4 regions of the Phyllobacterium sp. 22229 genome follow, and region 1 is predicted to be linked to each of the others. Evidence: predicted binding sites of a transcription regulator. Region 1 holds the regulator's gene; each other region holds the start of a gene.

Region 1 (7,898 bases):
TGGCCAGCGCGATGATCATCGGAATGAGAAACAGCTGCGCCGAACGGGCGCGCTGCCGCAAAAGCTCTGAACGTGCGGTGGAAGGCGTCATGCTCGTATTCCTGCCCGTGTGGTTCCAGATGAAGCGAAAGCGTCAGGCAAACGGTGCGAACGGGGTTCGGGAGGTTGTGAACGCCATCCGCACCGTGCCCTTTGCTGGCAGGGGCCTACCAGCTGTTTCCCTTGAGTTCAGTCAGCTTTGCTTCCAGAAGCTCAAGGTTTTCGGCAGCGGTGCCATTGCCCGATAATGTATCGTGGACCGCGCTCCAGAACATGTTGGACACTTCATTGTATTTCACCTTCGTCGGCGCCGAGGGGCGCGGAACGGAATTTTCAAACACCGGTTTCCAGTTTGGAATCAGCGGCTGCGCGGCGGCGATGTCCTTGTCGTCATAGAGCGCCTTGATGGTCGGCATGCTGGCCTGGGAAATCGCCCGCGCCTTCTGCTGTGCGGGCGAGCCGAGGAACAGCGCAAGCTTGATCGCCTCTTCGGGTGCCTTCGAATATTTTGAAACCGCCAGGTTCCAGCCGCCAAGCGTTGCGGCGGAGCTTTGGCCTTCCTTGCCGCTCGGCAGAGGCGCCACATCGAACTTGCCCTTGATGGCGCTGCCATCGGCCCCGGCCAGCGCATAGGCATAGGGCCAGTTGCGCATGAAAACGGAATTGCCGGTCTGCCAGACGCCGCGCGCCTCTTCCTCGGTGTAGGCAAGCACGCCCTTGGGCGAAATGGTGTCGACCCAGCCCTTGGCACGGTCGATGGCTGCTGCCGCTTCCGGATTGTTGATCGAAATCGTGCCGTCCGCCTCGACGATCTGCCCGCCGCCCGAGGATTTTACCCATTCGAGCGCGTTGCAGGTCAGGCCCTCATAGGCATTGGCCTGGAAAACAAAGCCATAAATGCTCTTGTTGCCGCCCGCCCGTTCGCCGTCCTGGATTTCCTTGGCGGTTGCCGCCATCTCGTCCCAGGTTTTCGGCACCGGCTTCTTGTACTTTTCCAGCAGGTCCTTGCGGTAATAGAGCGCCGGAGCATCGGTGAACATCGGCAGGGCGACCAGCTTGCCGCCGACGGTCTGGCTTTCGATGATCGAAGGGATGTGCTGGTCGATGACGTCCTTGGCGGCTTCCTTCAGGTCGAGGAACTGGTCGGCCAGCTGCGGCGCCCAGATCACGTCGGTGCGGTAGACGTCGATATCCGTATTCCCGGCGGCGAGCCACAGGCGGTACTGGCCGAAATTGTCGGAACTGTTGGCAGGCATGGCAACGATCGACACCTTGTTGCCGGTTTCCTTCTCGAACTGGTCAAGCTGCTTGCGCAGGAATTCGCGTCCATTGCCAGTGTCGCCGGATACAATCGCCAGATTGGCGGCAAAAGCCCCCGACGCCAGCAAGGTCGTGGTCAAAAGGGTCGCAATGAATGATTTGGCTTTCATGATTTCCTCCCAAAAATCTGACAGAATCGGCTGCCGCACATCGCAGCGATGCTTGGCTCCTCCTCAAAAACTCCTCCTGAAGCGCTTTGGAAATCATTTGAAACATCAAAATTCAAAGCGCTTTGAATGAAAAATGACAAAGCCCCTCCGGCCTGTCAAGCCGCAAATTGGCGGGATAAGCCGGATGCCTTGGCTGGCGGCGTCCTGATCAAACATATTGCATATAAATTACAATATATTATGCGAAATATCTCAACATGTGAATTCCCTGTTGGTGCACCGCTGAAACCGCATCTCGCCAACCAAAGATCACAATATCGCGAGCAATTACCCAAAGCGCTTTGAATTTAGGCTCTGGTTATGTTTAGTATTTGGAGTCATATCTGCATTGCCTGAATACACCGTATTGGATTGCGTGCCATGAAACTCAAGGAACTGGCTGAACAACTGGGCCTCTCGCAAACGACCGTCAGTCGCGCCCTGAACGGCTATCCCGAAGTCAACAAGGCCACGCGTGAGCGCGTCAGCCAGGCGGCGCAAAAATACGGCTATAGTGCCAATGCCAATGCCCGCCGCCTTGCCATAGGCCGTATCGGCGCCATCGGCATCCTGATGCCGCGCGACCGCAGCGAACGTTTCGGCCCGCATACGAGCGAATTCTTCTCCGGTCTGGCCGAACAGCTGTCGCAGCACGAAATGGACCTGCTGATGAGCCCGAGCATTAACAATGACGAGCTTGCGGCTTACCGGCGGCTGATTTCCAGCAAGCGCGTGGACGGCATCATCATCACCGGCCCCACCCTGATGGACGAGCGCGTGGCCATGCTGACGGAAGCGAAATTTCCCTTCGTGCTGCACGGGCGAACCAATATCGCCGCCCCGCATGCCTGGCTCGACATCGACAATGCCGGCGCCTTCCGGCAGGCGGCATCGCATCTGATCGATCTTGGCCACCGGCATATCGCGATGATTGACGGGCTGAAGGGCCATACGTTTTCCGAACACCGCGAAATGGGTTATCGCGAAGCGCTGGTCGAGCGCGGCATTGCCGTTGATCCGCGCTTCATCGTGCATGAACGTTTTTCCGACGAGACCGGTTTTCACGAGGCACAGCGGCTTTTGTCCTATACGCCGCATCCCACGGCTATTCTCGCCGGCTCGATGATGACGGCGCTCGGCATTTTCCGCGCCATCCGCTCAAAGGGCTACGAACTGGGCAAGGAAGTCTCCGTGATCGCCCATGACGACGTGTTTCCCTATCTCAATGCCAGCAACATGGTGCCGGCCATGACCACCACCCGGTCGTCGATCCGCTCCGCCGGGTCGCGTATTGCCGAGCTGCTGGTGCGTGTCCTCGACGGCGAACCGGTCGAGAACATCCACGAGATATGGCCCGTAGAACTTATCCTGCGCCAGTCGAGCGGTCCGCCCGTCGCCCCGCGCCGGTGACATCGCCTGGTCAAGCGTCTGCGCTCGGCGATTCGGACGAAAGCTGTCATGATACTGTGATATCCAATTGGAAACCGACGGAACAATGCCCCGAATGGGTGCATTTCTGCCCGCACATGCCCCGTAACCAAGCTTCCAGCATTGCCGCAACGGAATATTAAGCACTTGTAGAACAATGCTGGAACAGATAGTGTTTGTTCTGGTTTTGTTTTTCCGATTCCCTGCTAAAGGATCGCCGATGCTCACGCGTAAACAACATGAACTTCTTCTCTTCATTCATGAGCGTCTGAAGGAGACAGGCATTCCGCCATCCTTCGACGAAATGAAGGATGCGCTGGATCTGGCCTCCAAATCCGGCATTCACCGGCTGATCACCGCGCTGGAAGAGCGCGGCTTCATTCGCCGGCTTGCCAACCGGGCACGCGCGCTGGAAGTCCTGCGCCTGCCGGACTCCATCGCACCCGGCCTCAACAGCCAGAGAAAGTTCGAGCCGAGCGTCATCGAGGGCAGTCTCGGACGCAATGTGGCCCCGCCGAAACCGCAGCCGCGCGCCTCCAATGACATGGACATGCCTGCCAATGTCAGCATTCCCGTCATGGGCCGGATTGCCGCCGGTGTGCCGATTTCCGCCATCCAGAACCAGACCCACATGCTCAGCCTGCCGCCTGATATGATCGGCAGCGGCGAGCATTACGCGCTTGAGGTCAAGGGTGACTCGATGATCGAAGCGGGCATTTTTGACGGCGATACGGTTGTCATCAAGCGCGGCGACACCGCGAGCCCCGGCGAAATCATCGTGGCGCTGGTCGATGACGAGGAAGCCACCCTCAAGCGGTTTCGCCGCAAGGGTGCCTCGATTGCCCTGGAAGCGGCCAATCCTGCCTATGAAACGCGGATCTTCGGACCGGACCGCGTGCGGGTTCAGGGCAAGCTTGTCGGCCTGATCCGCCGTTACTGACCGTCCGCCGCGTCCCGTTCGGCATTGTTCGGGACGCCTTTGGCCGCATGGGCCTTGTGTGAACGCTCCGGCCGGTTGCGCGCCGCATTGGAATGGATGCGATAGCTGTTCCATGGCCGGTTGGGCGGACCTATCGCGAAGGTCAGACGGGCGGACAACAGCCTTTGCTCCAATGCTTCTGTGGCTTTCGATACATCCGTCAGGTCGCCCTGCCCTTGCGCAGCCGGGCCAAACCGGATTTCGGCGGCGCCGTTCAACGCCAGATCGCGGCGCGTGATCACCATCGGGCCGGGCACGGGGCAAGCGGCTTCGACACCGGCAAAGCCCAGCACGACAATATTGCCCGCGTTGCAGGCCGCATCCCGTTGCGCGGGATCATCCGTATAGGCAATGATGAGGCCGCCCGGTTCACGCGTGATACAGAGCTTTCCGGCGCATTCGAACGCGCCCTCCACTGCTACTTTGCCGCTTCCTGCCGGTTTGACGATCTGATCCAGCCCATAGCCCTGCCGCCAGTTGTCGAGGGTGAAGGCACCGCCCAGCGGGCGATTGATCATCAACGCCGTGCCATTGCGCGCACCGGCCAGCCGGCCATCCTCCGACAGGACGATATCCGGCAGCGCTGCGCGTGCCATGATCAGGGCGGCGGCAGCAAACAGCGGCAGGCTGCACAGGCGCAGCCATGATGACGGGAGAATGAGGATCACAAGCCCCACGCTCATCAGGATCAGGCTCGGCTGCGGCATCGGACCGGGATTGCCCGAGGGCGAGAGTGCCGCCACGTGATGGGCAATGAAGACCACGAGGTCGATGCCGCGTTCCATGACGGAAAATGCCAGAAAATCCAGATCGAACGGCATCAGCAGCAGCGCCAGTACGGCGAAGGGCATGACCAGAACCGAGACCGCGGGCAAGGCAAATGCGTTGCCGATCAGTCCAAGCGGCGCGGTATTGTTGAAATGGTAGGCGGCAAAGATCGCGCTGGCCGACCCGGCGACCAGAGATGTGAGGGCGATATCACTGACATGGTCGCCGATCCTGCCGGGCAATTGCAGCAAGAGGCCGCTGCGGGATGCACTCCGGGCATTCCGGGCGGTCCTGCGCGGCGACCACCAGCCGTAAAATGCGATCAGTGCGGCGGTGGCCGAGTAGGACATCTGGAAGCTTGGCCCCATCACCTCATGCGGCGCGATGGCGATGGTCACCAGAGCAGCCAGAGCGACATTGCGCAAAGACAAGGCGGCACGATCCGCCGTCATGGCGACAAGCATCACGCCGAGCATGACAAAGCTGCGCTGGGCCGCCACGTCCATACCAGAGAGCAGCAGATAGAACGCCGACGCCAGCAACGCCGCGCAGGCCGAAAACTTCTTGATCGGATAGCGCGCGGCGAAGTCCGGGAAAAAGGCCATGCCGGCACGCAGCGAGCCGATAACGATTCCGGCGACGAGCGCCATGTGCAATCCCGAGATGGAGAGGATGTGCGACAGGCCGCTCAGCCGCATGGCGTTGTTGGTGGCGTCGCTGATGCCATCGCGCTGGCCGGTGATCAGCGACGCGGCAATGGCTCCGGTTTCGCCGGGCATATGACCGGCAATGCGATCGGTCAGTGTCTGGCGCATTGTGGCAACCATGAGCAATGTTCTGGTCGTCAAATCAGCTGGTTCCGGCAGGGCAACCGCTTCGGGCCTGCCGAGAAAGAAGCCGCTGCCGCCGATGCCCCTGTAGTAATTGTGGAAGGCAAAGTCGTAATTGCCCGATCGCACCGGCCCGGATGGCGGGCGCAGATGCACCAGTCCGCGCAAACCGCCGCCTATGGCAGCATCCGCAGGCAGGGCGCGGGCCGAGACAACCAGCCTTGTCGGGGCATAGCGCAGTAGCGGGCGTTCCGTGGCTATCACATCCATCGTCACGCGCCAGCCGCCCCGCCCGGCACGGTTGATCGCGGCGATGCGGCCGGTCAGCCGCGTGGTGACGGCAGAACCGAGCATCGGCGTATCCAGACGCAGTGTTTCCAGCTTGGCGCAGAGCATGCCCGCCACAACCAGCAGGGCAGCTGAAAGGCACATCCCCGCCAGATGCCGTTCATGCGCCAGGAGCCGGAACCCGGCAAGGGCGGTCAATCCGAAGAGGATGGCGCTCAGCCGCGGTTCCGACGGCAGGCAGAAATAGACGATGGCGCCGCTGCCGGCAAAAACCGGAACAAACAGGAAAAGGCTGCCGCGATCATGGTCCTGCCAGAATGCCTGGGAGATTGCCGGAAGCAGATCACGCCCCAACCCAATACGCCAACGCAGCCTTGCCGACAGACTCACGCGTGGTGCGCCAACAGCATTATCCCGCGGCATTTGAGTCGCAATACCCGGCTCATCGTCCGCCGGACGATCAAAAAACTGCCGTTCACTCGTTTGTGTACTGGTGGCCGGCCCCTGCATTTGCCTCCAATTCTGCCTATGCCCTTGCACGACAGCGCTCCTATGCTACATCAACGCCAGATCAAATCGATTGGATGTTAGGCTAATGGCCGAGACGTCTGTTGGAGTCCTTATGTCGTCACCTGTTGTTACCCGTTTTGCACCCTCCCCGACCGGATACCTCCATATTGGCGGTGCTCGCACGGCCCTGTTCAACTGGCTCTATGCCAAGCACACCGGCGGGAAGATGCTGCTGCGCATCGAAGACACGGATCGCGAACGCTCCTCGGAAGCGGCTGTCACGGCCATTCTCGATGGCCTGAAGTGGCTGGGCCTTGATTGGGATGGCGATGCGGTGTCGCAGTATGAGCGCGCGCCCCGTCACCGGGAGGTTGCCGAGGAACTCGTTGCCAAGGGCAAGGCCTATTATTGCTATGCCTCACCGGCAGAGCTTGAGGAAATGCGCGAAAAGGCGCGCGCCGAGGGCCGCCCGCCGCGCTATGACGGCCGCTGGCGCGATCGTGATCCGAAGGAAGCCCCTGCGGGCCTCAAGCCGGTTATCCGCATCAAGGCACCGCAGGACGGCGAAACGCTCGTGCGCGACCTCGTGCAGGGCGATGTGCGCTTTCCCAACAAGGATCTCGATGATTTCATCATCCTGCGTTCCGACGGCAATCCGACCTACATGCACGCGGTTGTCGTCGATGACCATGACATGGGCGTCACCCACATCATCCGTGGCGACGATCACCTGACCAATGCGGCGCGTCAGGCCATCATCTATGATGCGATGGGCTGGGCTATCCCGGTCATGGGCCATATTCCGCTCATCCACGGTGCGGATGGGGCAAAGCTGTCGAAGCGTCACGGCGCGCTCGGTGTCGAGGCTTATCGGGCCATGGGTTATCTGCCTGCGGCCTTGCGCAACTATCTCGTCCGCCTCGGCTGGAGCCATGGCGACGACGAGATCATGTCCGACGCCCAGATGATCGAGTGGTTCGAGATTTCCGACATCAATCGCGGCGCATCGCGCTTCGACTTCCAGAAGCTCGAGGCGATCAACGGCCACTACATGCGGTTCTCCGCCGATGCCGATCTGGTCAAGGCGATGATCGACATCCTGCCTGAGATTGAGGGCGGCGCGGACATTCTGTCGCGGCTCAATGACCGGACCCGCCAGCAGTTGCTCGCGGCCATGCCCGGCCTGAAGGAGCGTGCCAAGACGCTGGTCGAACTGGCGGACAGTGCAAAGTACCTGTTTGCACAGCGCCCGCTGGCGCTGGACGAAAAAGCCGCAGGCCTTCTGAACGAAGAAGGCCTGGGCGTGCTTTCCGGCGTTTTCCCGGCACTATCGGCCGTCAATGACTGGACCGCCGAAGCCTTGGATGCGGCGGTGCGGGTTCATGCGGAAAACACCGGCCTGAAGCTGGGTAAAATTGCCCAACCCCTGCGCGCCGCGCTGACGGGAAGAGCAACATCTCCGGGGGTTTTCGATGTGCTGGCGGTGCTTGGCCGCGAGGAGTCGCTGGGGCGTATCGAGGACCGGATAAAAGGTTAATCCGCAGCCCTGACGGTGCATTTTTTGCATTGCAACATTGCGCCGTTCGG
Region 2 (7,898 bases), on a different contig from region 1:
GCCCCTGCTCGCTGCCCTTTGTACCGGCACCCGGTGCCGGGACATCGGCGCGCGGCACGAGCCGCGAGGTGAAGGCCAGATAGGTCGGCATGCCGAACATCACCTGCCGCTCCGGATCGACCGCCACGCCGCCCCAGTTGAACACGCCGAAATTGCCGGGATAGATCAGTGAGCCCTGCAGCGATGGCGGTGTATAGCGCCCCTCATACCGCAGCTTGAGGAAGTTGATGCGGCAGGCCAGCTGGTCGAACAGCGTCACGCCCCACATATCCTTGCCCTGCAGCGGGCGCGGCATGAATGTCAGGCCGGAAACCGGCTGGGTCGGTGAGGTGTGATCCCCCTCGATGGCACCACCGGGCGCAGGCACCTCCTCGACCGGAATGATCGGTTCGCCCGAGCGCCGGTCGAGCACATAGATATCGCCCTGTTTTGTCGGACCGACCAGCGCCGGGACCGGCCCGCTTGCGGTGTTGATGTCGACAAGGCTTGGCTGCGAGGGCACATCCATGTCCCAGAGATCGTGATGCACCGTCTGGCGCACCCAGCGCATCTGCCCGGTATTGAGATCGAGCGCCACGATGGAGGAGGAGAATTTCTCCACATTGGCCGACCGCCCGGCGCCGAGCTGGTCCGGCGTCTGGTTGCCGAGCGGCACATAGATGAGCCCGAGCTTTTCATCGGCGCTGGAGATCGACCAGCTGTTGGGCGAATTGGCGGTGTATTTCTGCCCTTCCGGCAGCGGCGTCGTCACATCGGGATTGCCGGAGTCCCAGTTCCACACCAGCGCGCCCGTATTGATATCGAAGGCGCGGATGACGCCCGATTGTTCGTGGATCGAGTAATTGTCATTGACCGCGCCACCGACAATGATCTTGCCGGCGGCAATGACCGGCGGCGATGTCGAATAGTAATACCCGGCGGGATTGTAGGGCATGCCGGTTTCAAGATGGATGGTGCCCTTGTCGCCAAAGGCCGGGCAGACCTGACCATTGGCCGCGTCAAGCGCGATCAGCCGGGCATCTGCTGTGGGCATGTAGACCCGTTCTGCACAGGGCTGGCCGGCCGCGACGGTGGCATCGGCATAATAGGACACGCCGCGGCAGGTCTGGTGCTGGCGGTCGTCATTGTCCTTCACCTGCGGATCGAAGCGCCATTTTTCCTTGCCGCTCGCGGCATCGAGCGCAATGACGAAATTATGCGGCGTGCAGATGTAGAGCGTGTCGCGCACCTTGAGCGGTGTGACCTGATAGGTGGTCTCGGGCACATCGGTGGAACGGCGCACGTCGCCGGTCTGGTAGGTCCAGGCAACCTGCAGCTTGCCAACATTGTCCGGCGTGATCTGTTTCAAGGGCGAATAGCGCTGGCCGTAGAGGCTGCGGCCATAGAAATGCCAGTCATCATTGGGCACCCCGCCGAGATCGGGCGTGGTGGTGACCGCCTCCCGGCTCAGCTGTCCGGGAAGATCGAGCGGGTCCTGGGTCATGGAATAACCGGCAACCCCGAGTGCCACCAGAACGGCCAGCCACAACGGCGCTGCCCCCAGCGAGGCAGTTTCAGCATCGGCACGGGTCAGCCGCCCGCGCACCCAGGGTGTCAGAAGCCACAGCGCCAGCAGGATGATCACGCCGCCGCGCGGGGCCAGCTGCCACCAGTCGAAGCGGATTTCCCAGATGGCCCAGCCCAGCGTGCCGATCACCAGCAGCGCATAGACCAGCAAAGCAGACGAGCGCCGCCGGAACAGAAGAATGGACGTGACGAGAAAGGCGAGCGCCGCGATGACATAATACCAGCTGCCGCCAAGGATGGCGAGCCAGACACCGCCCGCACCAAGGGCAGCCGCAATGATCAGAAAAAGGAGAGCCGTCAGAGTGATTGCCATGGTAGGGGTCCTTTCCAAGCTCAATCAAGATCGAATGGTCCTGACATGAGGCTGCGAACGGGCCATCGGCTGCCAGATTCCTCTCTAACCTAGGCGTATGCCTTAATTCAGAACGGTGCAATATCAACGATTGCAAATTTCAATCGCAAGTTTCAGGGGAAACTCTCCGCTAAATGCTGTATGTTCTTGCTTTGTATCGGATCGGTCTGGTTTTTCGATACCGAATCACTACATTGGAGTGACATGTCCGGATTGCCCGACGATATACCGTTCTTCGATGAACCTGATGCGCCTCGCCAGCCCCAGGGCATAGCTGCACGCGCCATGCAGGCACGCGCCGCCCCGCCCTATCTCAATGGCCTCAACCCCGAACAGCGCCTTGCGGTTGAAACCACCGAAGGGCCTGTGCTGGTTCTTGCGGGTGCGGGCACCGGCAAGACGCGCGTGCTGACCTCGCGCATCGCCCATATCCTCTCCCTCGGCAAGGCCTATCCCAGCCAGATTCTTGCGGTGACCTTCACCAACAAGGCGGCGCGCGAGATGAAGGAGCGCATCGGCGTTCTCGTCGGCGGTGCCGTCGAAGGCATGCCGTGGCTCGGCACCTTCCACTCCATCGGCGTCAAGCTCTTGCGCCGCCATGCCGAACTGGTTGGCCTGCGTTCGGATTTCACCATTCTCGACACCGATGACGTCATCCGCCTGATCAAGCAGATCATTCAGGCCGAAGGGCTCGACGACAAGCGCTGGCCCGCCAAGCAGTTCGCGCTGATGATCGACGGCTGGAAGAACAAGGGCCTCGGTCCGGAGGAAATCCCCGAGGGCGATGCCCGCGCCTTTGCCAATGGCAAGGGCCGCGAGCTCTATACGGCCTATCAGAACCGCCTGAAGACACTCAATGCCTGCGATTTCGGCGACCTGCTCTGCCACCCCATCCGCATGTTCCGCGCCTATCCGGATGTGCTGAAGGAATATCACGCCAAATTCCGCTACATCCTCGTCGATGAGTATCAGGATACCAACACCGCCCAGTACATGTGGCTGCGCCTGATCGCGCAGGGCTCGAAGAATGTCTGCTGCGTCGGCGATGACGACCAGTCGATCTATGGCTGGCGCGGTGCGGAAGTCGACAATATCCTGCGCTTCGAAAAGGATTTTCCCGGTGCGGTGGTGATCCGGCTGGAGCGCAATTACCGTTCGACGGCGCATATTCTCGGTGCCGCGTCCTTCCTCATTTCCCACAACGAGGGCCGCCTCGGCAAAACCCTGTTCACCGATGCGCCGAATGCCGAAGACGCCAAGGTCAATGTCCACGCCGCCTGGGATTCCGAAGAGGAAGCCCGCGCGGTCGGCGAGGAAATCGAGCAGGCACAGCGCCGGGGTCACAATCTCAATGACATGTCGATCCTCGTGCGCGCCTCCTTCCAGATGCGCGAGTTCGAAGACCGTTTCGTCACCCTCGGCCTGAATTACCGCGTCGTTGGCGGACCGCGATTCTACGAGCGCCTCGAAATCCGCGATGCCCTCGCCTATTTCCGCGTCGTGGCCCAGGGGTCCGATGACCTTGCGCTGGAGCGCATCATCAACACACCCAAGCGCGGCCTGGGTGAAGCCGCCGTGCGGCAGGTGCATGACTATGCCCGCGCCCGCGATATCGGCATGCTCGATGCCGCCGCCGATCTGGTGCAGACGGAAGAACTGAAGCCCAAACCCCGTTCCGCGCTGCGCGAAGTGGTTGAAAATTTTCATCGCTGGCAATCGCTGATTGATTCAACGCCACACACCCAGCTGGCCGAGATGATTCTCGACGAATCCGGCTATACCGCCATGTGGCAGGCCGACCGCTCGGCGGAAGCGCCGGGCCGGCTGGAAAACCTCAAAGAACTCATCCGCTCCATGGAGGAATATGAGTCGCTGCGGTCCTTCCTCGAACACGTGGCTCTGGTCATGGATGCCGAGCAGAACGAAAATCTCGATGCGGTCAACATCATGACGCTGCATTCGGCCAAGGGGCTGGAATTCGAAACCGTCTTCCTGCCCGGCTGGGAGGAAGGCCTGTTCCCGCACCAGCGTGCGCTGGATGAGGGCGGGCGCTCCGGCCTTGAGGAAGAGCGGCGGCTTGCCTATGTCGGCCTGACCCGTGCCAAGAAGAACCTGCATATCTGGTTCGTCTCCAACCGGCGCATCCACGGGCTCTGGCAGTCGACCATCCCCTCCCGTTTCCTCGAGGAACTGCCGGAAGCGCACGTGGAAGTTGTTGCAACGGGCAATTCCTATGGCGGATACGGCTCCGGCGGTGGCTACGGCCAGTCGCGTTTCGACCGCGCCGATCCGTTCGAGAATACCTATTCCACCCCCGGCTGGCAGCGCGCCCAGCAGAACCGTTCTGACGCCACGCGCAACAATTGGGGCTCGCGCTCCGGCGCAAAGGTCGAGCGCATCGGCTATGGCGAGACGGATTCCGGCCACGGCGCCGGACGCGGCTCGGTCAAAGGCCGCATGATCGACGGCGAGCTGGTTGCCAAATCCGTCAGCGAAACCCCGTCGAATTTCGATGTCGGCGACCGGGTGTTCCACATCAAGTTCGGCAACGGCAATGTCTCGTCCATCGAAGGCAACAAGCTGACCATCGATTTCGACAAGGCCGGACAGAAACGCGTGCTCGACAGTTTTGTGAAGCAGATCTGAGGGGCTGGGTTCCTTCACCCCCCTCTGGGCTGTCGCCCATCTCCCCCACAAGGGGGGAGATCACATCGACATCAGTGATTTTACTTAATTTTCAATGTTGAAGATTAGCCGAAACAGCTGTGAAAGCTGATCTCCCCCCTTGTGGGGGAGATGTCCGGCAGGACAGAGGGGGGTGTAAACCCAACGAAAACACCCCAAACCTATTCCGGCTTGCCCTTGGTCCAGGTGACATTCCCTGCAAACAACGGAATGGTCGAGATCGAGGTTTTGGCCGAACCGTCCTGCACCTGGCTGGCATGGGCGAGATAGATCAGCGAATTGTTCTGCTTGTCGTAGATGCGGGTGATGTTCAGCTTCTTCCAGATCAGGCTGGTGCGCTCGGAAAACACCCGCTCGCCGCCCTCGCCCAGCTTGATGTCGCCGATGACGATCGGGCCGGTCTGCTGGCAGGAGATCGAGGCATTGGACGGGTCCTCGAACCAGTTGCCCTTCTGCAGCCGGTCGATGACGCCGCGTGAGAACGAGGCGAGATGGCAGGTCACGCCCTGGATCTTCGGGTCGGCGACCGCATCGATGACGATGTCATTGCCCAGCCAGTCCACACCGACCTTGCCGACCTCCTCCGCCTGAGCCGGCAGGATGGCGGCGCCCAGAAGGGCCAGAGCAGCGAGCATATGCTTCATCGAGAATCTCCTGAAAGGGTTGGGCTTGCCAGACACAGTTGGATATGGCGGCGTGGAATTGCAAGCAGAACGGCCCGCCGCGCCTATCGTTCCCACTTCGCCAGAAAATCCTCGATGCTCAGCGACTGGATGTCGGGGATAGCCTCGAAAATCGTCGTCGCGGGCCAGTCCCACCACGCCAGCGCCATCAGGCGCTCGGCAATGGCGGCTGGAAAACGCGGACGGATCAGGCGTGCCGGATTGCCCGCGACGATGGTGTAGGGCGCCACGTTTTTGGTCACCACCGCATTGGCGCCGATCACTGCGCCATGGCCGATGCTGATACCGGGCATGATGACGGCGCCATGGCCGATCCACACATCATGGCCGATGCTGACGCGCTTGGCCTGCCGCCGGGCGCGGAAACCGAAATCGACGCCCTGATAGCGGAAGAACTCGTTGGGGCGATAGCTCACCTTGTGGGTGGTCAACCGTTCCATCGGATGTTCCAGCGCGTTGATGCGCACATTCGACGCAATGGAGCAGAAGCGGCCGATATCCGCATAGATGCCTTCGCTGTGGCGTTCGATGTAGGAAAAATCCCCCATCGTCACGTCGCGCAGGATCACCCTTTCGCTCACCTCGGCGAAACGGCCGAGCTTGACGCCCTTGAGCTGTGCCGTCGGGTGGATGCGCGGTTCGGGATTCTGGAAACGGAGGTCGTCGGGATCAGCCATCGTGCTTTCTCAAATAAGGGTGCGGCAATTCTTTTGCATAAATGCCGGTGAAATCCTATAATCCCCGCATGAAATCATCCTATTCCATCAGCCCATCGCAATTGACGCTTTATACCACCCTGGCGCTTGTTGCAGCCGCGGCGACGGGCGCGACCTTTGCCGCATGGTTCAACCATGGCGATGCGATCTTCCTGTCGCTGATCCAGGCTGGTCTTTCCTGGTGCATGTAGCTGCATCCACCCTGCCCCCGGAGGAAATGTCCCTATGAACAGACGTCTGATGCCATTTCTTGTCGTGGCAATCATGCTCTTGGCTGCCGCGGCCGGATGGATCACGTTCCAGTCCTACCGCCACCAGCCGGGCTCTGCCAATGCCGGTCCCTTCGGCGTACCGTTTCAGCTCGTGACCATGAACGGCGAGCCTGTGACCGAGGCTGCGTTCCGACAAAAGCCGTCGGCGGTGTTCTTCGGCTTCACCCATTGCCCGGAAATCTGCCCCACCACCCTGTTCGAACTCGATGCATGGCTGAAGCAGCTCGGGCCCGAAGGCCAGAACATCAACGCCTATTTCGTCACCGTCGATCCCGAACGCGATGCCGCTGACGTCATGAAAACCTATGTTGGCAATGTTTCGGACCGTATCACCGGCATAACAGGCGATCCCGACAAGATGGCGGCAATGCTCAAAGGTTACAGCGTCTATGCGCGCAAGGTGCCGACCGAGGGCAGCGACTACACCATGGACCACACCGCCTCGGTCTTTCTTCTGGATAGCAAGGGCGGTTTCTTCGGCACCATTGCCTATGGCGAAAATCCTGATACGGCTGTCGCCAAGCTGAAACGTCTGGCCAAGAGCTAGAGACCATCCCGAAAGTACACGACCCGATGACCCAGACCCGCCTGTTCCTCACCGCTGGCAAGATCGAAGCCGACCGCGTGTTCGATCTGTTGCAGCTCGCCTTTGAAGAGGATGGCCTGCCGATTTCCACTTTCGAAGTGGACGAGGATGCGGAAATCTTCGAGGTCTCTGTCTATACGTTCGAACCTGACGAGATCGAGCCGCGCATCCGCGACATTCTGGCCGCCGATGCCTTCGGTCTCGATGTACAGCGCGAACAGGTCCCCGATATAGACTGGGTCGCCCATTCGCTCGAAGGCCTTTCGCCGGTGCGCGCCGGACGGTTCTTCGTGCATGGATCGCATGACCGCGACAAGCGCCGCATCAACGATCTCGGCATCGAGATCGATGCCGGTCTTGCCTTCGGCACCGGCCACCACGGCACCACCTCCGGCTGCCTCGACATGATCGGCGAAGTCATCCGCCGCGAACATCCGCGCAATGCGCTGGATCTGGGCACCGGCAGCGCGGTGCTGGCCATCGGCATTGCCAAGCTTGCCCCCATTCCGGTTCTGGCGACCGATATCGATCCAGTGGCCGTCGCGGTGGCGCAGGACAATGTGGTGAAGAACGGCGTTGCTGCACGCGTCCAGACTGAGACCGCCACAGGCTTCCATCACCCGGCCATGCGCTTTGCCGCGCCGTTCGACCTGATCGTCGCCAATATTCTCGCCCGCCCGCTCATGCAGCTCGCGCCCGAGATGCGCAAGCATCTGGCCTGGGGCGGCTCGCTCATTCTCTCGGGCATTCTGGAAACCCAGCGCGACAAGGTGCTGGCCGCCTATCGCGTGCAGGGCCTGTTCCACCAGAAGACGCTGCGGCGCGAGGGCTGGGTCACCCTGCACCTCAAGGCAAAATCGACGTATTGAACAAAAAGGGCAGCGAAAGCTGCCCTTTATCCCAGACATCGTAGATGATGTGCTTGGTTCTTCGGCGCATGCCGTCCTGAAAAACCCGGTGCAAACCGCGTGCCTCCATTGCCTCCGCCGTGATCGAAAGATAGGTTCCATCACCCAACAGCAGAGGTTTGCATCACCA
Region 3 (7,898 bases), 190 kb from region 1:
GGCCCCACAGCCACCAGGCCACATAGCCTTTGAACTTGATCCAGCCGAAATCCGTCACCGCCGCCCGCTTGCCGATCGTTGCAAGATCACCCGCATGGCGGTAGCGGAAGGGTTTTGGCGTGGCATCCCCGGCCAATCGCGCCCTGATGGCTTTTGCCACATGGATTCCCTGCTGCTTGGCGGCGGGCGCAATGCCGGGAACCGTGCCCTTGTCCCCATTCTTGACCGTTGCCGTATCACCGATGACAAAGATATCCGGATGTCCCGGAGCAGTCAGATCGTCGTTGGCGACAACACGCCCTGCCCGGTCCGCAGGTACGTCAAGCCATTTCGCCGCCGGCGATGCCTGGACACCCGCAGCCCAGATGATCGTGGCCGCGCCGACGAATTTCCCGGCATATTCCACGCCGTCCGCCGTGCATTTCATCACGGGATTGCCCAGATGCACCTGCACGCCGAGCTTTTCGAGCGCGCGCTGTGCATAGGCCGACAGATCGGGCGCAAACGCGCCAAGCACGCGCGCTCCGCCTTCGATCAGGATCACCTGCGCTGTGGCGGGATCAATGACGCGAAACTCGCCTTTCAGCGTATCACGGGCGAGATCGGCAATCGTTCCGGCGATTTCCACACCCGTCGGTCCGGCACCGATGATGACGAAGGTCAGCAATGCCGCCCGGCGCGCCGGATCCGGCTCGCGCTCGGCCTTTTCAAAGGCGGTCAGAATACGCCTGCGGATGGTCGTGGCATCTTCGAGTGTCTTCAGCCCCGGCGCAAAGGGCTCCCAGTCATCATGGCCGAAATAGGCATGGCGCGCGCCCGTCGCCAGCACCAGCGTGTCATAGGCAATGACCTCGCCATCGGCGGTTGAAATGGTGCGCGCAGCCGTATCCACGCTTTCAACAGTTCCAAGCAATGTCTTGATATTTTTGTATTTACGCAGGAGATGCCGGATGGGCCAGGCAATTTCCGAAGTCGCCAGCGTCGATGTCGCGACCTGATAGAGCAGCGGCTGGAACAGATGGTGATTGCGCTGGTCAACAACGGTGACGGCGACATCCGCATTGCGCAGTGAATTGGCGGCTTCCAGGCCGCCGAATCCGGCTCCGACGATGACCACCTGGTGCGGGGCGTTGGGGGGCGTTGCGGTGTCTGTCATGACAGGCTCCTTGTGCACTGCACAACACGTATCAGACCTCGGGTGGAAAGGTCAAACATCGCGGCTTGCGGTGGTCAACGTGGCCCAGCGGCCCGGCGTCATGCCAAAGGCTTTCTTGAACTGCCGGTTGAGATGGCTCTGGTCGGCAAATCCGGTTTCCACCGCGATTTCCGCCAGCGGCACGCCCCGTTTCATCAGCTCTTTGGCGTGCTGCAGGCGGCGCATCAGCAGGAAGCGATGCGGACTGGTGGCATAGAGGCTGCGAAAATGCCGTGACAGCGTGTAACGGTCGAGGCCGCTGACGGCCTCCAGCTCCCGCGAGCGCACCAGCCGCAGGGCATTGTCCGCAAGATAGTCGCGTGCCATTCCCGCTTGCCTCACCGCAGGCCTGCCCATCGGTTTCACCGGCTGCCTGGCATGGCGCGCCAATCCCAGCGTCAGCCGCGATACGATGTCATCGACCAGCAATTCATCCATTTCCGCATCGGGATTGCCAAACGCCGCCGATATGGCCGAGACAAGCGGCGCGTCGGAAAAGACCGGCTCCCGCACGAAAGGCAGCATGGCACGATCGGCACCGAGGGCTTCGATAGCCAGTGCCGGTTCGAGATAAATCATCCGGTAGTGCAGGCCATCATCGGTGCCTGCCCCGCCATCATGCACCTCGTCGGGATGCAGAACCATGATGTTGCCGGGAAGGCTTTGCCGCTTTTCCCCGCGATAGCGGAATGTCTGGATGCCGTGCAGCGTCACGCCGATGGCATAGGTATCGTGCCGGTGCGGTTCGAATGCGTCGCCGGTGAAGCGCGCTTCCATGCGCTCGACACCCGGATTGGACGGCGCCGACAGGATGGCATCGTGCGCCGGACGCTCGCACAAACGTCCAAGACCGCGCAGCACTTCCTCTTTTAGATTTTCACCCGGCATCCGGCAGACTCGATCCATGAATGGAGACCTAGATTTGGTGTTTGATACGAAAATTGCAATTGTCGTGCGTGATGATCTTGCGACCTGGCAGAAACTCAACGTTTCATCGTTCCTGACGAGCGGCCTTGTCGCCCAATTTCCCGGATTGATCGGCGACCCCTATATCGACCGCGCAGGCTACCACTACCATCCCCTGCCCATCCAGCCGCTGATCGTGCTCACGGCGGATCAGGCAACCCTGTCAACCATCCACCGCCGCTCGCTTGAACGCGAGGTCAAATCCTGCCTGTACATTGAGGAGATGTTTTCAACCGGGTATGACCAGGCCAATCGTGCCATGTTTGCCCGGTTTGCGCCGGATGATGCGAGGGTCGTCGGCATTGCGCTGCGCGCGGAAAAGAAGATCATCGACAAGATCACCAAAGGCGCCAGAATGCACCCGTAGCACCGGCGCTACCAGCCGGATACGAGAGCAAATACCACAAGATACCGCGCCGTCTTGGCAATGGACACCAGCAGCACAAAGCGCCACAGCGGCTCACGCAGTACTCCGGCAATCACCGTCAGCGGATCGCCGATCACGGGTGCCCAGCTCAACAGCAGGGTCCACTTGCCATAGCGCTGGTACCAGCCCGTGGCACGGTCGAGCTGTGCTTCGCTCGCGGGAAACCATCGCCTGTGGCGGAACTGGTCGATCCCGCGCCCGAGCAGCCAATTGACCACCGATCCAAGGATATTGCCCACGCTGGCGACAGCGATCAAGGCGGACGCCGGATAGGAATGGGTGAGCAGCAGTCCGCCAAGCAGTGCCTCGGATTGCATCGGCAAAATGGTTGCAGCGACAAACGCCGCCGCGAACAGGCCGGCATAGACGCCCAGATCAACGAGCATGATCTGGCGGCACCTGAAACTGCGGTTGAAAATCCATGGGACCGGGGAAAACAAAATGAGAGACAGGCATGACCGGCAGTCTGATGGTGCCCGCTGTGCTCTGTGTCAAGCTTTTGGCGCGGCGGTGCTGCCGCGCTCAATCAGTTTTACCGCGATGATCTCGCGTTCCTCTGGCATGGCATCATCGAGAATGGCGCGCACGGCGCGCAAAGCCAGCTCCTGGAAAGGCTGTGCCATGGTGGTGAGACCCGGCTTGCAGATGCCGCCTTCCGGTACACCGTCAAAGCCGATGATCGAGATATCATCGGGAACAGTCAGCCCCCGATCGGCAAGCCACGCCATTGCCAGCATGGCGATGTTATCGGACATGGCAAGAATGGCCGTCGGATGCTCGGCAGCCGCGAAAACCTGCTCCAGACAGGCATGGACGCTTTGCCGGTCGTTCTGGGTTTCGAACACCGGAACCGTCTCCCGGGCGATACCGGCCCGCGCCAGGGCACGCCAATATCCGGCTGCCCGGTCGCGTGATGTCGAATAAACGCCGCGCTCGATATCGTGCACATCGATGCGCCCGACATGATCATCCGTGAATTCGGTGGAAAGGATGACAAAACGCCGGTGGCCCAGCGCCGTCAGATGATGCGCGGCCGCTGCCGCCCCGTCGACATTGTTCACACCGATTGCCGGGATGGTCGGATCATCGACACCCAGCGCCAGGCTGACGAAAGGCAGCTGCCGCTCCCGCGTGAGTTCGACAAGCCGCTCCCCGCCCTCGACGCAGAGCAGAACAAATCCGTCGACGAGCGCGCTCTTGATGTTCCAGCTCAATCGTTGCTGGTTTCTGGCCGACACCAGGGTCAGGCCTGTGCCCTTGGCATCGCACACCTCGGCAAGCGCCGCCAAAAACGCCCTTGCCCACGGATCGTCAAAAAAATACGCCAGTGGTTCAATGGCCGCCACGCCGATCGCATTGACCTTTCCGGCTCTCAGAAGCCGGCCTGTCACGCTTGGGCCGGCGTAACCGAGGTTCTTGGCCACCGCCAGGACATGCTCGCGCACTTCGTCCCGGACCACGTCCGGCCGGCTGAAGACATTCGATGCCGTTCCCTGTGATACGCCCGCTGCCCTGGCGATATCCGCCAGCCTGACCTTGCCCTTTACCAATCAAATCCCTCCCATCGACCCCTGTGATACGCCCGCTGCCTTGGCGATATCCGCCAGCCTGACCTTGCCCTTTACCAATCAAATCCCTCCCATCGACAGCAATCAGCTTAGCACAGGGTTGTATCGATTCAATCATGCTTGACATTCAAATGGCAAAGCACAATATTGAACCGATTCAATTCCCATATCCGATTTAATATTGAACCGATCCAAAATGAGAGAGAAAATGATACCGGCAAGTTATCTCTTCAGGGAAATTTATGATCAGCGCTGGGGAAAACCATCCGGTTTGCGGCGGCCGGCGCCACCCCTTCCACGCCATGGGCACTGCAAGGGATATGCCACGCGGATTTACAGCTTTATCACTGCCCTATGCGCGCGCCGTCCATCTTCCCGGCAAACCGAATTTTCGAGAAGTGAAACCGGACGGCTTTCCAAAAAATGTCAACGCCCGCAGACATGCGGGCGCTGACACTGGTTCCTGGGGCTTGACCTAACGGCCTGGCTCAGAACGGAATTTCGTCGTCGAGATCGCGCGAGAAATTGCCGCCTGCATTGCCGCCGCCGCCGCTGCTGGACGACGATGCGTTGGAACGGCCGAAGTCCGAACCATAATCGCCATTGTCAGAGACCTGGCCCCGGCTCGAATTGTCGAACGAGCGGCCGCCGCCGGAACCAGCACCCTCGCCGCGGGAATCGAGCATCTGCAATTCGCCGCGGAATTTCTGCAGGACGATTTCCGTCGAATAGCGGTCATTGCCGGTCTGATCCTGCCACTTGCGGGTCTGCAGCGCGCCTTCCAGATAAACCTTCATGCCCTTCTTCAGGTACTGTTCAGCCACCTTGGCCAAATTGTCGTTGAAAATGACGACACTGTGCCATTCGGTCTTTTCCTTGCGCTCGCCACTGTTCTTGTCGCGCCAGCTTTCCGAGGTGGCAATGCGCAGATTGACGACGGGATCGCCCGAACCAAGACGCCGGACTTCCGGATCAGCGCCAAGATTGCCGACCAAAATTACTTTGTTGACACTGCCAGCCATAAAAATACTCCACAAAATTAGCTTTTCGATTTTGCGCCATCATACAGAAACCGCTCACCCAGCGGCCAACTGTCTGGCTCTATCCACAAAATACTGCTCGATCGCACCTTCGATGCCGCCAGCCTCCTGACAATTGAGTGGCAACTGACACTCTCCTGACAAATCTGTCAGTAGGCTTTGCGCAGGCACCATCCATTCAGTACCCTCATCCCGCACCTGTCTGGCGTGTCAGGCACGGAACCCAAGGATTTTACGCCGCTTTTACCCCGCGCGCAATATTTGTTCTTTTTTTGTTCTATCACTTGCTCTATGGATGTCAACATGGCTATGGTGATTCCAACCCAGGTACGGCCTCGCAATCTGCTGGAAACTTTCTAAATAAGGGAAAGACTCCGGCCAGCGAGCCAGTTCCTCCCCCATAACGGCGTGACAGTCATGAGCGATCAGAAATTTATATCCATTCGTGGTGCCCGCGAACACAATTTGAAGAACATTGATCTCGACCTGCCGCGCGACAAGCTGATTGTCATGACGGGCCTGTCGGGATCGGGCAAATCTTCGCTTGCCTTCGATACCATCTATGCGGAAGGTCAGCGGCGTTATGTCGAGAGCCTATCGGCCTATGCCCGGCAGTTTCTGGAGATGATGCAAAAGCCCGATGTCGACCAGATCGACGGTCTGTCTCCGGCTATCTCCATCGAGCAGAAGACGACGAGCCGCAACCCGCGCTCCACCGTCGGCACCGTCACGGAAATCTACGACTATCTGCGCCTGCTCTATGCCCGCGTCGGCATTCCCTATTCGCCGGCGACCGGCCTGCCGATTGAAAGCCAGACCGTCAGCCAGATGGTGGACCGTGTTCTGGCACAGGATGAAGGCACGCGCCTGTTCATTCTCGCTCCCATCGTGCGCGGCCGCAAAGGCGAATACCGCAAGGAACTGGCCGATCTGCAGAAGCGCGGCTTCCAGCGCGTGAAGGTCGACGGGATATTCTATGAGATCGCGGACGTTCCCGCGCTCGACAAGAAATACAAGCACGACATTGACGTGGTCGTCGACCGCGTCGTCGTCCGCCCCGATATATCAGCGCGTCTGGCCGACAGCCTTGAAACCGCGCTCAAGCTTGCCGATGGTATTGCCCTGGCGGAGTTCGCCGACAAGCCGCTGCCCGCTGACGAGACATCCGGGGAATCGGCCAACAAATCCAAGAACGAGACGCATGAGCGTTTGATGTTCTCGGAAAAGTTCGCCTGCCCGGTCTCCGGTTTCACCATCGCCGAAATCGAACCGCGCCTGTTCTCGTTCAACAATCCGTTCGGTGCCTGCCCGACCTGCGATGGTCTGGGCACCCAGAAGGCCATCGACCCCAACCTGATCGTGCCCGATGAAAGCCTGACGCTGAAGAATGGCGCCATTGCTCCGTGGTCGAAGTCAAGTTCGCCCTATTACAACCAGACATTGGACGCCCTCGGCGGCAGCTACGGCTTCAAGCTGGGCGACCGCTGGCGCGACCTCAATGAGGAAGCGCAGAAGGCCATTCTCTACGGCACCGGCAGCCGCGAGGTGCATTTTTCCTATGATGATGGTCTGCGCTCCTACAAGACGACAAAACCCTTCGAAGGTGTCATTCCCAATCTGGAGCGCCGCTGGAAGGAAACGGATTCGGCCTGGTCGCGCGAGGAAATCGAGCGCTTCATGTCCGGCACGCCCTGCCCGGCCTGCGGCGGCTATCGCCTGAAGCCGGAAGCACTGGCCGTGAAGATTGGCGGCCTGCATATCGGCCAGATCACTGAAAAGTCGATCCGCCATGCGGATGCCTGGTTCAGTGACATCGACAAGAGCTTTAATGACAAGCAGACCGAAATCGCCGCGCGCATCCTCAAGGAGATTCGCGAGCGCCTGCGCTTCCTCAACGATGTCGGGCTGGATTATCTCGCTCTGTCGCGCAATTCCGGCACGCTGTCGGGCGGCGAGAGCCAGCGTATCCGTCTGGCGTCGCAGATCGGCTCCGGCTTGACCGGCGTACTCTATGTTCTGGATGAGCCGTCCATCGGCCTGCATCAGCGTGACAACGAGCAGCTTCTGAAGACGCTGCGGCACCTGCGCGACCTCGGCAACACCGTGATCGTGGTGGAGCATGACGAGGACGCGATCCTCACCGCCGACTATGTCGTCGATATCGGGCCGGCTGCCGGCATCCATGGCGGTGAAATCATCGCTTCCGGGACACCGGCCGATATCATGGCCAGCCCGAAATCGCTGACCGGAAAATATCTGTCCGGCGCCATCGAAGTGGCCGTGCCGTCCGAACGGCGCAAGCTGAACAAAAAGCGCATCAAGATTGTCGGCGCGCGCGGCAACAATCTGAAGAATGTATCGGCGGAAATTCCGCTTGGCACCTTTACGGCCGTGACCGGCGTGTCCGGCGGCGGCAAGTCCACCTTCCTCATCGAAACCCTGTTCAAATCGGCCTCGCGCCGCATCATGGGTTCGCGCGAGCAACCGGCGGACCATGACCGCATCGACGGCCTGGAATTCCTCGACAAGGTCATCGACATCGACCAATCGCCGATCGGCCGCACGCCGCGTTCCAATCCCGCCACCTATACCGGTGCGTTCACCCCGATCCGCGACTGGTTCGCCGGCCTGCCGGAGGCCAAGGCGCGCGGCTACCAGCCGGGGCGGTTCTCGTTCAACGTCAAGGGCGGCCGCTGCGAGGC
Region 4 (7,898 bases), on a different contig from region 1:
AAGTCTTTCAGATATCTCGCCATGAAAGCGGCCATCGCGGCCTGGACCTCTGCGGCAGAGCCCGTCTCCCAAGCCGGTTTGAGTGCCTCCGTGGCGGCTGCAATCAGGGAGCCTTTTCCGTGAAAAGGTCCGGAGTCGCGGCGGTCGATAAGCTCCTTCTCCGCGAAGCTACCCCAAGCCTGGACGTCGGCGATCCGACGGACTGAAAAGCTCAGCTTCTTCAGCGTCCCCGAGGAGGCAGCAAGGCGCGCCATCAGGGGCGCATAAAGGCCGGCTAGCGCATCCTGCTCGTTGATAATCGCCTCGAATACGCGACCGTAGGTGTCGTCACGCTCGCTCTGCAGGTCCTTGCGCCGCGCCGCGGCTCCTTCAGCATCTGTGAGGCGGTTCTGCAGCGTTTGCAGCGCGGAATTTTCCTGCGCGATCCGGTTGGTGAGCGCCGCATATTGATCGCGCACCAGCTTGTCGGCACTGAACAATGCCTCCAGCCGCGTCATTTCGGCGACGATTGGTGCCAGAGGCAGTTTCGAGATATCGGCCGTATCGCCGATCAGCGCGACATTGGGGTCGCCGGGCGGCGGCGGGACTCCCTGGAGCTTGCGGATTTCGCTATCCGCCCAATTCACATAGGCTGTAAGGCTGTTGTCGACATCGCCCTTGTAGATCAGCAGGAATTCGTCCCATTGCGTAGCATTCAGCCCGCTATTGCTGTGACGCGCCTGTGCTTGCCGCAGCATCTCCGGTGAGCCCGTTGCCCGCATGGAACGGACCTCGTCCTGCAGGGCGACGAAGCTTCGGCGTTGATTTCCGAAATTCTGGATGGTGCTGCGGAGCTTTTGAGCGGCTTCGCTGAGCTGCGTGTGCCTGGCGACCTGGCCTTCGGTGCCCCTGACGACGAGTCGGGCGCGATCGGCAGTATAGTCGGCGATCAGCTTGTTCTTCTCCCCGACTTGCTTGGTCAGCGAGGCGATAAGGCTCTCTTTCTCGAACTCGGTCGCGATGCGATCTGAAATGTCGCCGATCGCCTCGGCTTCGCGTTCGCGCGCCTGCTGGAAGCGTGAAGTTTGCTGCTCGCGCAGTTCGGCGAAATCGAGCGCCCATTCGCGGTCATCCTGCGAATGGGATTCGAAGATCACGCGCTCTATTTCGTCGACCAGCCCGTCTGAGACGCCCTTTGCCGAGCATAGCTCCTCTACGAATTGCTGGGACAAATAGCGGGCTCGCGGAAACGTCATATGGCCGTTGGCGTCGCTGCCATCGAGCGCGCGCGTGACCGTCGCGCCTCCGCCCCAGGTCAGCGTCGCCGTCGCGTTTCCCATCAGCCGGCGCGCACGCGCCAGGAAGGACGGGCTGATGTTCTCGTCCGCGTCCCACCCCGAGGGTGTGATCGCATCGCAGCCCGCCGCGATGACGTCCGCCAGAGCGGTCTTTCCTGAGCCCCGTGGGCCGATGATGGCGACTAAGCCGGGGTTGAGCGGGATCTCCGGCGTGGTTGCCCAATCCGCGTCGTCGATCCTGACATGTGAGAGGACCTGAGATGGCATTGCCGAGCGCGGCGGCTGTTCGCCGACATAGGCGCGGCCCTCGGGGTCGATGCAGGCTTGCCGGAGGGCATCGAATTCGAGTGCGCCTTTGATCCACGAGAAGCGGTTTTCGACGGGCTGGCCCACGGATTTCTGGTCATGGGAATCACTGCCATGGAGACAGGGCTTGCACCCGTCGTAGCGCGAACGCAGTTCCTCGATCGTCACACCGCGTTGGCCGAGCCAGAATTCACGCTGCGCCGGGCTGCTGGAAAAGATGATGTGCGCGAACTTCTCGATCTCCTGACGCACGGTCGCGTCGGCGGCCTGCCGCAGGCCGGACGTGCCGTCTCCCGCACCGCCGGCGACAGCGATCAGGATGTTCTTTTTCGCCCATTCGCTCTCATGGATGACTTTGCGTAATTGGTCGAAATTGACCTTTACCTGGGTCGCGCCGTGACGGAGCGCTGCCCCATCGTCGGTGATCGTTGTGTCGGAGCGCTTGCCGAGCTTGATCAGCTCCTCACGCGTGCAATCGAAGCGATCGTTATGGGCGCCGAATTGCAGCCGTTTGAGGATCCGTTTGACCTCGTCGACATGGTCCGGGTCCTCGGGGCTCACCAAGAGATGGATGTTCACGAAGCCGGACTTTGCCGCTACATCGAGCCGCAGCTCGATGTTCGGGAACAGCAGCTTCACGCCGGGCAAGCGGCCGGCGGCCTTGTGCTTGAGGAACTGCTCGTAGGTGTCGGTGACGTAATAGTCGGTAACGGCGATCGCTTCGATCTTCGGCGTCAGCCCTTCGAGTGACGTGAGATATGCACCCCAGGGATCGGCTGCACCGAACTGGTTGTTGAGGATGGTGCCAGGGGCATGAATATGCGGCTCCCAACGGTGCCATTCCGAACCGCGACTGATCATAAGCCCCCCTTGCGCCCTTCCTTTGTTGTGCTGCTCCGATGTCCACGATGCAACTGCACGGAGCGCAGCGCCATGCATTGTTTTCGTAGGAATATTTCCTGAAACCAACGCCGCGCAATATATAATATTGTCGCGCCGTCCGTTGTCTTTTCCGCGGAAAACAACATGATGGCTGGTCCAAGTATAAGTGAGGCGACGGAAACGCACCGGCTAGTGAAAATTCCGCGCCTTCACCTTGATGGTTTCGATGTGCTGGTCGGAAATGTGGATCTCGCGACCGCGCAGATTCTTCGGAGGCAGATCGCGCGGATCGGGACCGGAGCCGCCATTGCGGACCTGGTCGCCCCGGCCGTGCGCAAGCGGAAATGCCGCGTCGCAGCGACCGACACTGGCGAGGTCGGCCGAGAGGTCCGTAATGCGCTGGGCAACCAGATGGACGACGTCGCCCTCGCGTTGAATACGGCCGCGCACCGCCATCATGCTGGCCGACAGGACGGCGCGCCGGTTAGCCTCGAACACCTTTGCCCAGACCACGAGATTGGCGATGCCGGTCTCATCCTCGAGCGTGATGAACATGACCCCCTTGGCGCTGCCCGGGCGCTGGCGGACGAGAACGATGCCGGCCGCCTCCAGCCAACGCCCGTCGCGCGTCGCGATGGGCTCGGCACAGGTGATGATCCGTCGGCGACGCAGATCCTCGCGGAGAAAACTGAGGGGATGAGCCCTCAGTGTGAGACCTACATGTCCATAGTCCTCAACCACTTCGCTACCTGCCTTCATCGGCCGCAACACGACGGTGGGCTCGTTCAGCTCGGGCGCGATCTCCGCCTCCCGGACGGTCGCGACCGCGAACAGCGGGAGCGGCTCGTCTCGCAGAGCGTTGATCGCCCACAAGGCCTCGCGGCGGGCGAGCCCCAGTCCGGGACGAAAGGACCAGGGCGACTGATGGCACGCCCGCGCGTCGCCAGAGATCGTCGATGGAGGCAAAGGTCCGGTCGGCCCGCGCGGCGACGATCGCGGCCCCGTGCGCATTGACAAGGCCTTTGACCATGCGAAGTCCGAGACGCACGGAGAAACGGCCGTCGTCGTCTGTCGCTTCCAACGTGCAGTCACAGCGTGAGGCGTTGGCGCAGACGGGCCGGATGTCGACACCGTGCTCCAACGCATCCCTGACGATCTGCGCCGGCGCGTAAAACCCCATCGGCTGCGAATTGAGCAGCGCCGCGCAAAAAACGTCGGGATGCCAGCATTTGAGCCAAGCCGACGCGTAGGCGATCAGCGCGAAGGAGGCTGCATGGCTTTCCGGAAATCCGTAAGAGCCAAAGCCTTCGAGCTGCTTGAACGTCTGCTCGGCAAAGTCCGGCGCGTAACCGTTTGCTACCATGCCGTCGATTAGCTTGGCCTTGAAGGAGGAGACACCGCCCGTATGTTTAAAGATGGCCATCGACTTGCGCAGCATGTCGGCTTCGCCGGGCCTGAAGCCCGCACATTCCATGGCGACGCGCATAGCCTGCTCCTGAAAGAGCGGCACGCCGAGCGTCTTTCCAAGCACCCTCTCCAGCTCGGGCTTTGGATAGTGGACGGGCTCCAGCCCTTCCCGGCGCCGTAGATAGGGATGGACCATGTCGCCCTGGATCGGGCCCGGCCGTACGATCGCGACCTGAACGACAAGGTCGTAATAGGTCCGGGGTTTCAGGAGGCGGGTGAGACGCCTGGCATCGCGAACCGGCTGCGCCATGCCGACACGCAGGGCGACGATGCGGTTATCAACCCGATGACACAGCAGATCGAGCCGGCGCGCGCCCATGCTCTTTTCCTCGAGCGCCTCGCACAGGTTGTAGGTGAGCTTGCCGATATAGCGCGCGATCGTTTCGGCAGCGCCAATCGGCTCAGGGAAGGTGCGGCGTGTCTCGATCAAATCCGGTGGTCGCACCGGCTCGATCGGTTCGGCCAAGCCGCCGATCGCCTGGTCAATACGACGACCGAGCTCCAGGCCGAAGCGCAGAGTGAGTGGCGCGCGGGGCTGCGCGAGCAGATCGCCCACGCGCTCGAAACCGAGTACACGAAGGTCCGACGACATCGCGCGCGGCAAACGCAGCGCCTCGAGCGGTAGCGACAACAGGACCGATGCGCCATGCCCGGACGGGGCAATGAAGATTGGGGACGCAGCGTAACGCGCAAGCGCGTGGGCCGCGCCCCAGCTATCGGCGATCGCGGCGCGCGCCGAGATGCCAGACATGATGAGCCGGCCGATCAGTGCCTCGAGCATGGCCTCTTCGCCGCCGTGCAGGCGATCGGCGCGAGGCGTTGCAGTACCCACAGGGCCAGTTGCTCCAGTGCGATGTCATCCGCGATGGGGTCGGCATCTTTGACAACCAGGTCGGGGACCCGAATCTGCGCCTTGGCCACGGGCATGCCGATGCGAAGGCCGGCGGCCAGCGCGGCGGCATCCGCCGCGACCACCAACCGCCTGCTTCCTTCCCGGCCAATCAGGACGAGCGGTGCCTCAGCCGGAGGCGCCGCGTCGCCTGCCTTCCGCCGTAGCCGGTCGGTCGACCAGCGCGGCAGGAAGAGTGAGACGACCCGTGTCATCGCAAGCCTCCAACTCAAAAACGGCCTCTTGCATCCCGCAAGGGACTCCTTTCTGGGGTTGCACCACGTTTTCAGGATGGTATGTTCTTTATTTGTTCACATTGTTCTCGCGAGTCAATCGGGCATCTGATCACAGGGCAGCGCGAACCCGCCACCGGCGGTTAGGCGTGGAAACGATTCCGTTTGCTGCATCAAGGGGATATCTGCCAACCAGAGAGCAGGAAAATTTTCTTAGGCGCAAAAGATAAATGACGACGGATCAGGGAAGGATGACCGGTAACGGAAGCCCAGCGGGCGCGGAGTGCATTCGGCGCATAATCCATGTGGACATGGACGCCTTCTATGCATCGGTCGAGCAGCGGGACAATCCGGAGCTGCGCGGCAAGCCGGTCGCAGTCGGAGGAGCCGCCAGCTATGAAGCTCGCGCTTTCGGCATCCGTTCCGCCCTCCCCTCGGTCACGGCCAGGCGGCGCTGCCCGGAACTGATTTTCGTGCCACCCCGCTTCGAGGTTTATCGCGCCGTCTCAGCGCAGATCCACGAGATTTTCGCCGAGCACACCGACCTGATCGAACCGCTCTCGCTCGATGAAGCCTATCTCGACGTCACAGAGAACAAACAGAACATCCCGGCCGCCGCCAATGTCGCCACGAAGATCCACGCCCGGATCAAGGAGGTGACCGGTCTGAATGCCTCGGCCGGGATTTCATACTGCAAGTTCCTGGCGAAGATGGCGAGCGATCTCAACAAGCCGAACGGACAGGCGGTCATCACTCCAAAAGCGGGGCCCGAGTTCGTGGCCAGGCTGCCGGTAAAAAAATTTCACGGCGTCGGCCCGGCTACGGCCGCAAAGATGCAGCGGCTCGGCATCGTGACCGGAGCCGACCTGAGAGAAAAGCCTCTGATATTCCTCCATGCACTTCGGGAAATCCGGAAGCTGGTATTACCGCATCGCACGGGGGATCGACGACCGGCTGATTCAGCCAAACCGTCCGCGCAAGTCAGTCGGCGCCGAAGATACCTTTGCGACCGACATCTTTGATCTCGGTGCGGCCCGTGCGGAGCTGGTGCCTCTGGCCGAGAAGGTCTGGACGAATTGCGAGGTCAGGGAAATTAGCGGTCGCACTGTGACGCTTAAGGTGAAGTTCGCCGATTTCCAGCAGATCACCCGCTCCAGATCCCTGCCGCATCTGGTAATGGACGCCGATGAGATGATTGCGGTTTCCCAATCAATGCTCGCTGACCTGTTTCCCATCGAGAAGGGAATTCGCCTGCTCGGCGTTACGCTGTCGTCATTTGGTGCCAGGGATAGCGTCGTGATACCAGACCAATTGGCGCTCTTCTGACTGGGTCGAGCCAGCAGAACCTCCGGGCTGACCTTTGGATGTGCCTTATCCCTGGCGGCGGGGAACCCTGGCTCGGCTAGTCACGGTCTCCTTTTTATCGTGACCTCCGCGACGAATGACAATGACCCACGCGGTTCCACCCATTCACGGACTGTCGCGCTAATCGCGACCTGAGGTGAATTGTATTGCCTTTGGCGAAATCTCACAGCAACTGCCTTATACGACTTAATATATGATACCCAACCCAATCGTCCTGATAGATGAGTTGTTCTTTCAAACGTTGCCCGCGCCCAACCAGGAATTCTGATTTCACTTGAATGGAAGCCGTTGCTCCATTTTCATCGTTCTCATATCCGACAGTATAGGGGTAGAAGGCTGTATGAACGACGGCTCCGTCTGGTGACAGCCATTCGGCCTCAAGACCAACCGATCTCACGGGAAATATATTGGAACCCGGCTCCACGTCGGTAAGGAATATATTCTTGGGTATTGAAAAAGTTACAACTTTTGCCTCTCTGGCCGGAATCGGAAACGGTCCTTCTTGTGAACCATTCCCGACCAGTTCTTTTCTAAACGTGAGATCATTGACCAGTACGAGTCTGGCAGCGATGACTGTTTCTGAACGGTCTCCATCATTGATGAACGGGACACGTATCTTAATGATGTCCTTATCTTCACCGGATTTAATATCCGGCACCATCGAGACAGGCAACTCGGTGAACTGAATATACAGCTCCCTATGCTTATAAACGACTGCAAAATAGAAAGTCAGTAACGCTATCGCCGTAGCTACGGTACCGCCAATTTTTCCAGTTTCTACTCTAACTTTCATCGTAAGATTTCACCAATTTCCTACAGAACTATCTTTATCTAATGGAATCAGCGCAAAACATACGCGACGTCGACCCGTCTCAAGCAAGCTAAAATGCCGTTTCGGTATCAGCAGAGCCGGAAGTCTTTTGCGATGGCCCGTAATCGCCAATACCCAGGTCAGCGCCTGTCTCGCCAAAAAATTGACCCGATCGAGGGCGGATAGACGAGCGACGTGAACCGGTGAATCCGGGCACGAGATAAGATGCAGCGGTTTTCACCCTGACGAGGATAGAATGAGATTTCGAGAATACTTTCTGTGCGGCGCCGTCGGTTTTTCTGCGATGGTGTCATCGTCCCAAGCAAAGGAAGTTGAATTCGATCACACAAAACTGGATTTGGCGAAGCTGATCGAATGTCGTGCAACGGTTCCTGAATACAGTCGCCTGGGTGCATGGTTAAAAATGGAACCGCAGGCGCTCGAAAAGCTCGGTTGGCAACAGGCTGACAGCGGCAATCCGTTCATAGAACAATATCGACTCGATAAGCCGGTGGCCGTTTTCGCGACGCAAACCAGAGACGTTGCCTTTGCAGGCTACGGATTGCTTGCTGTCCTCGATCATGATGCGGAACACGATCTGGCCAGAGAGCTCGACGTCCCGACGCTCTTCGACCAATCCGGCAGGTTCGAGCGGGTCATCGCCGAGG

The links. Region 1 encodes LexA, which represses DNA repair genes until DNA is damaged. Its sites were predicted from a motif close to TGTTCNNNNTGTGTTCNG; they were not measured.
Region 2: ACTJJ7_RS17025 (ATP-dependent helicase) is a predicted target of LexA. The motif match lies at 2,061-2,078, and genes of this name have one in related genera.
Region 3: uvrA (excinuclease ABC subunit UvrA) is a predicted target of LexA. The motif match lies at 5,459-5,476, and genes of this name have one in related genera.
Region 4: dinB (DNA polymerase IV) is a predicted target of LexA. The motif match lies at 5,119-5,136, and genes of this name have one in related genera.

Annotation. Positions count from the first base shown of each region.
Region 1 is NZ_JBQEPA010000001.1:112,358-120,255, reverse strand. Features, by position in the region: gene ACTJJ7_RS00545 (carbohydrate ABC transporter permease) at 1-91, opposite strand, end outside; gene ACTJJ7_RS00540 (ABC transporter substrate-binding protein) at 207-1,469, opposite strand; gene ACTJJ7_RS00535 (hypothetical protein) at 1,596-1,814, shown strand; gene ACTJJ7_RS00530 (substrate-binding domain-containing protein) at 1,890-2,918, shown strand; gene lexA (transcriptional repressor LexA) at 3,157-3,876, shown strand; gene ACTJJ7_RS00520 (ComEC/Rec2 family competence protein) at 3,870-6,155, opposite strand; gene gltX (glutamate--tRNA ligase) at 6,424-7,848, shown strand.
Region 2 is NZ_JBQEPA010000013.1:100,204-108,101, reverse strand. Features, by position in the region: gene ACTJJ7_RS17030 (glucose/quinate/shikimate family membrane-bound PQQ-dependent dehydrogenase) at 1-1,879, opposite strand, end outside; gene ACTJJ7_RS17025 (ATP-dependent helicase) at 2,123-4,564, shown strand; gene ACTJJ7_RS17020 (CreA family protein) at 4,765-5,247, opposite strand; gene ACTJJ7_RS17015 (DapH/DapD/GlmU-related protein) at 5,331-5,963, opposite strand; gene ACTJJ7_RS17010 (hypothetical protein) at 6,032-6,193, shown strand; gene ACTJJ7_RS17005 (SCO family protein) at 6,228-6,821, shown strand; gene ACTJJ7_RS17000 (50S ribosomal protein L11 methyltransferase) at 6,848-7,729, shown strand; gene ACTJJ7_RS16995 (aminopeptidase P family protein) at 7,898-7,898, shown strand, end outside.
Region 3 is NZ_JBQEPA010000001.1:302,919-310,816, forward strand. Features, by position in the region: gene ACTJJ7_RS01515 (NAD(P)/FAD-dependent oxidoreductase) at 1-1,156, opposite strand, end outside; gene ACTJJ7_RS01520 (AraC family transcriptional regulator) at 1,208-2,101, opposite strand; gene ACTJJ7_RS01525 (DUF2000 family protein) at 2,121-2,528, shown strand; gene ACTJJ7_RS01530 (YqaA family protein) at 2,537-2,974, opposite strand; gene ACTJJ7_RS01535 (LacI family DNA-binding transcriptional regulator) at 3,080-4,138, opposite strand; gene ACTJJ7_RS01540 (single-stranded DNA-binding protein) at 4,645-5,178, opposite strand; gene uvrA (excinuclease ABC subunit UvrA) at 5,614-7,898, shown strand, end outside.
Region 4 is NZ_JBQEPA010000008.1:24,250-32,147, reverse strand. Features, by position in the region: gene ACTJJ7_RS11360 (TrlF family AAA-like ATPase) at 1-2,444, opposite strand, end outside; partial or broken gene ACTJJ7_RS11355 (helix-hairpin-helix domain-containing protein) at 2,655-4,140, opposite strand; gene ACTJJ7_RS11350 (hypothetical protein) at 4,698-5,036, opposite strand; gene dinB (DNA polymerase IV) at 5,285-6,076, shown strand; gene ACTJJ7_RS11340 (DinB/UmuC family translesion DNA polymerase) at 5,985-6,380, shown strand; gene ACTJJ7_RS11335 (hypothetical protein) at 6,583-7,212, opposite strand; gene ACTJJ7_RS11330 (hypothetical protein) at 7,487-7,898, shown strand, end outside.